2 regions of the Streptomyces sp. NPDC047525 genome follow, and region 2 is predicted to be linked to the other one. Evidence: riboswitches for the same ligand, from Rfam matches in the RefSeq annotation. Region 2 holds a riboswitch; the other holds the start of a gene.
The links. A riboswitch is a leader RNA that binds a small molecule or an ion and turns the genes downstream of it on or off. The one in region 2 is predicted to bind glycine.

Region 1: linked by a shared signal. The riboswitch ahead of gcvT (glycine cleavage system aminomethyltransferase GcvT) and the one ahead of gcvP (aminomethyl-transferring glycine dehydrogenase) in region 2 are both predicted to bind glycine.

The regions. Positions count from the first base shown of each region.
Region 1 covers NZ_JBEYTL010000008.1:59,797-62,179, forward strand. The annotation lists gene ABZ833_RS23770 (enhanced serine sensitivity protein SseB) at 1-16, opposite strand, end outside; gene ABZ833_RS23775 (AAA family ATPase) at 80-766, opposite strand; glycine riboswitch at 908-1,013, shown strand; gene gcvT (glycine cleavage system aminomethyltransferase GcvT) at 1,161-2,285, shown strand; gene gcvH (glycine cleavage system protein GcvH) at 2,344-2,383, shown strand, end outside.
Region 2 covers NZ_JBEYTL010000006.1:9,662-12,044, forward strand. The annotation lists gene ABZ833_RS18180 (DNA polymerase IV) at 1-681, shown strand, start outside; gene ABZ833_RS18185 (PRC-barrel domain-containing protein) at 729-1,109, opposite strand; glycine riboswitch at 1,254-1,351, shown strand; gene gcvP (aminomethyl-transferring glycine dehydrogenase) at 1,549-2,383, shown strand, end outside.

The sequences.
Region 1 (2,383 bases), on a different contig from region 2:
GCGCCGGAAAGTCCATCTCTTTAACCCCTGCTCGGTCCCGCTCTGCCTGCGGCACGACCCTAACGTGGCGGCGGGCGGCTCAGTCGCCGAAGCCGATCCCCCGCAGCACGCCCGCCGCGGTCCGGTCGAGCAGCACCGCAGAGCCGCAGCCGCGCGGCAGATCGCCCCGCTCGGCGGCGCCGACCAGGCGGCCGACCGTCCTGCGGTGGCGCGCGAAGGCGTACCGCGACACGCCGCGGCCGCGCGAGAGCTGGCCCTCTATGGCGGTGTCCGGCGGCACGTCGAGCAGCAGCAGGTGCAGCGTCGTGCCGCGCCGCGCGGCCTCGCGGGCCAGCCAGCGGCGCACCCACGCCTGCGTTCCGCAGTCGTGCACCACGACACTCTCGCCGGAGCGCAGGGCCCTGCGCAGCCCCGCGTAGTGCGCGAGGCGGACCAGGGGGCGGTACACCGCGTACGGCAGCAGGTCCGGCATGCGCCGGGCCCAGCGGTCGCGGGTGTCCTGCGAGTCGATGCGCGGGCCCGCGACGGCTCTGCGCATCAGCGTGGACTTGCCGCTGCCCGGCAGCCCGGAGACGACGATCAGGTCGCCGTCGCCGAACGTCAGCCGGTGCGGGCTGTGGCCGGTCCGCTGCCGCAGATCGCGGACGACGGCCGCCGGCAGGGGGCCGCAGCTCTCCCTGGTGGGGGCGGCGGCCTGTTTGGGCAGGGCCACCCCTGTGTTGGTCGCGTAGACACTCGTCCTGCGCACCGTGATCGGCCTCCCCATAGCGGTCACGTACCTGCTTCCCGCAGCTTCCCCGGCAAGTGTAAAGAGAAGGTAATGCGGCACAAGGGCATTACTGGACTGGCACTGCCCTGTGACGCGGGCGCGTGCAATGATGTGCCCGCAAACTCCATACAGGCCGTTTGAATCCGCGCGGGAGAGTTCCCGGTCACCGTCGTACGACGCACCGGGGCGCCGAAGGAGCAAGTCCCTCCCTTGAATCTCTCAGGCCCCGTACCGCGCGGGCGAGGCACATCTGAAAAGCGGGCCGCCCCGGTGGCTCCACCCAAGGTGCAAGTCATGACCCCCTGTACGAGCGGGTCGTGGTGAACCTCTCAGGTTCCGATGACAGATGGGGAGGATCGACCTCGCCCGTCATGCCCTGGGAGTTCCACGTATGAGTACCGCCCCCCGTCTGACTGCCCTCGATGCCGTGCATCGCGCGCTCGGCGCGACCATGACCGACTTCGCGGGCTGGGACATGCCGCTGCGCTACGGCAGCGAGCGCGACGAGCACATCGCCGTCCGCACCAAGGCCGGTCTCTTCGACCTCTCCCACATGGGCGAGATCACGGTCACAGGACCTGAGGCCGTGGACTTCCTGAACTTCTCGCTCGTCGGCAACATCGGCTCCGTCGGTGTCGGCCGCGCCCGCTACACGATGATCTGTGCCGAGGACGGCGGGATCCTGGACGACCTGATCGTCTACCGCCTCGGCGAGACCGAGTACATGGTGGTCGCCAACGCCTCGAACGCGCAGGTGGTGCTCGACGCGCTCACCGCCCGCGCCGACGGCTTCGACGCCGAGGTCCGCGACGACCGCGACGCGTACGCCCTGCTCGCCGTCCAGGGTCCCGAGTCCCCCGGCATCCTGAAGTCACTCACGGACGCCGACCTGGACGGCCTGAAGTACTACGCGGGCCTGCCGGGCACGGTCGCGGGCGTCCCCGCGCTGATCGCCCGCACGGGCTACACCGGCGAGGACGGCTTCGAGCTCTTCGTCGCGCCCGGCGACGCCGAGAAGCTCTGGGGCGCGCTGATGGAGGCGGGCGAGCCCGTCGGCCTGGTCCCGGCCGGGCTCTCCTGCCGCGACACGCTCCGCCTGGAGGCGGGCATGCCGCTGTACGGGCACGAGCTGACCGCTGAGCTGACGCCCTTCGACGCCGGTCTCGGCCGGGTCGTGAAGTTCGAGAAGACCTCGCAGTCCGACACCTTCGTGGGGCGCGCCGCGCTCGCGGCCGCCGCCGAGCGCGCCGAGACCGCTCCCCCGCGCAAGCTGGTGGGCCTGATCGCCGAGGGCCGTCGCGTCCCGCGCGCGGGCTTCTCCGTGGTCGCCGACGGAAAGGTCATCGGCGAGGTCACCTCCGGCGCCCCGTCCCCGACGCTGGGCAAGCCGATCGCCATCGCGTACGTCGACGCGGCGCACGCGGCGCCCGGCACCGAGGGTGTCGGAGTGGACATCCGGGGCACGCACGAGCCGTACGAGGTCGTGGCGCTGCCGTTCTACAAGCGCCAGAAGTGACACCCCGCACAACAGCCTCGTTCATCAGCACTCCCCCGCGTACAGGAGAATTCAGGTCATGAGCAACCCCCAGCAGCTGCGTTACAGCAAGGAGCACG
Region 2 (2,383 bases):
GTCGAGGACACGTACGACGTGGACATCCATGACCGGGTACGCGTCAGGGGCGAGGTGGCGCGGCTCGCCGACCGCTGTGTGGAGCGGCTGCGGGCGGCAGGGCACTCGGGGCGGACCATCGTCCTGAAGGTCCGGCGCTTCGACTTCTCGACGCTGACGCGCTCCGAGACGCTGCGTGGGCCGACGGACGACCCTGGAGTGGTGCGGGAGGCCGCCGCGCGGCTGCTCGAGTCCGTGGACACCACCGGGGGCGTGCGGCTCCTTGGAGTGGGCGTCACGGGGCTCGCGGACTACACGCAGGAGGATCTCTTCGCGCAGGCCCAGGCCCAGGCCGAGGCCGAGGAGGCCATGGAGACGCAGCGGGAGGCCGAGGCTCAGGCGCAGGGGGAGCGGGCCGGGGAGGCTCCGGCGGAGGCCGTGGGCGAGGGCGAGGGCGAGACGGTGGAGGTGCCGGTCGCTCCGGCCGAGCGGCGGTGGGCCGCCGGGCACGATGTGCGGCATGCCGAGTACGGGCACGGGTGGGTGCAGGGCAGCGGCCTCGGGCGGGTCACGGTGCGTTTCGAGACGCCGGAGTCGTCGGTTCCGGGGCGGGTGCGGACGTTCCGTACGGATGATCCGGAGCTGGAGCCCGCGGAGCCCTTGCCGCTGGTGGCCTCTCCTGAGGCGTTGGAGCCGCGGTGACGGCGGTGCGCCTGCCGCCGCGGGCAATCGGGGGCGGCCGGTGAAGGTCAGGGCGTCTCCTGGCCCGCGATGTGGCCGAAGTCCTGGTCCGGTGGCGGTGGGGACTGCGGGGGCGTGATGTCCAGGCCGTAGTGGTGGTAGAGCTGGAGTTCCTGTTCGGGGGAGAGGTGGCGGCCCACGCCGAAATCGGGGGCGTCCTTGATCAGGGAGCGCTCGAAGGGGATGCACAGGGTGCCGTCGCTCCTGAGCTCGCTGGGCTCCAGGGGGACGAACGCGTCCCTGCTGAACAGACCGGTGCGTATGGCCGCCCACTCCGGGGCGCCGGTGGCGTCGTCGAGATAGACCTCGTCGATCGTGCCGATCTTCGCCCCGTTCCGGTCGAACGCCTTGCGGCCGATCAGGTTGCGCGGATCGATATCGGTCTGCACGGGCCCTCCAACTGGTCGAGGCTTGTCGAAGTGGGGCGTAACTCATCCTTGTTCGTTCGTAATCACTACGAAAGAGCACTTCGGGGCAGGCGGCCACTCGAGGGATCGGCCGTTGTCCTCGCTGGTAGGCTGGCGCTTGGCTGCTGACCCCGTGCGGGAGAGCTCTCCGGTGGAGACACCGGGGGCGCCGAAGGAGCAACTCCTCCCCGGAATCTCTCAGGCCCCTGTACCGCACGGACGAGGTCACTCTGGAAAGTAGGGCGGGCGTCGGGCGGGCACGTTCGAATCCCTTCCTCACCGACGGTGAAAGCCGGCACGGCGTCTCTCGCGAGGCACGGGCCGGTGAAACTCTCAGGTTGAGATGACAGAGGGGGAGGCCGTCCGGGTACCCGCGCCGTGGTGCCCCTCGCAGGTCGCGTCAGACCAGGAGGCCTCCGCAATGACCGCCACCCCTCGTATCCCGCTCTCACAGCTCGAGCAGGGCATTCCCTTCGAGCAGCGGCACATCGGTCCCGATGTGGAAGCACGGGCCAAGATGCTCGCGCAGGTCGGATACGGCTCGCTCGACGAGCTGACCGCCGCCGCCGTGCCGGATGTGATCAAGAACGCCGAGGCGCTGAACCTGCCCGGAGCGCGCACCGAGGCCGAGGTCCTGGCCGAGCTGCGCTCCCTCGCGGACCGCAACCAGGTGCTTGATTCCATGATCGGGCTCGGTTACTACGGGACCTTCACTCCGCCCGTGATCCTGCGGAACGTCATGGAGAACCCGGCGTGGTACACCGCTTACACGCCGTACCAGCCCGAGATCTCCCAGGGACGGCTCGAGGCGCTCCTCAACTTCCAGACCGTCGTCGCCGAGCTGACCGGGCTTCCGACCTCCGGTGCCTCGCTGCTCGACGAGGGGACCGCCGCCGCCGAGGCCATGGCCCTGTCGCGGCGCATGGGCAAGGTCAAGAACGGTGTCTTCCTCGTCGACGCCGACGCGCTGCCGCAGACCATCGCCGTCATCCAGACCCGCGCCGAGCCGACGGGTGTCGAGGTCGTCGTCGCCGATCTGAGCGAGGGCATTCCGGCCGAGGCCGCCGAGCGCGGTGTCGTCGGCGTACTGATCCAGTACCCCGGAGCCTCCGGCGCCGTACGCGACATCAAGCCCCTCATCGAGCAGGCGCACGAGATCGGCGCCATCGTCTCCGTCGCCGCCGACCTGCTGGCCCTGACGCTGCTCACCTCGCCCGGCGAGCTGGGCGCCGACATCGCCGTCGGCACCACGCAGC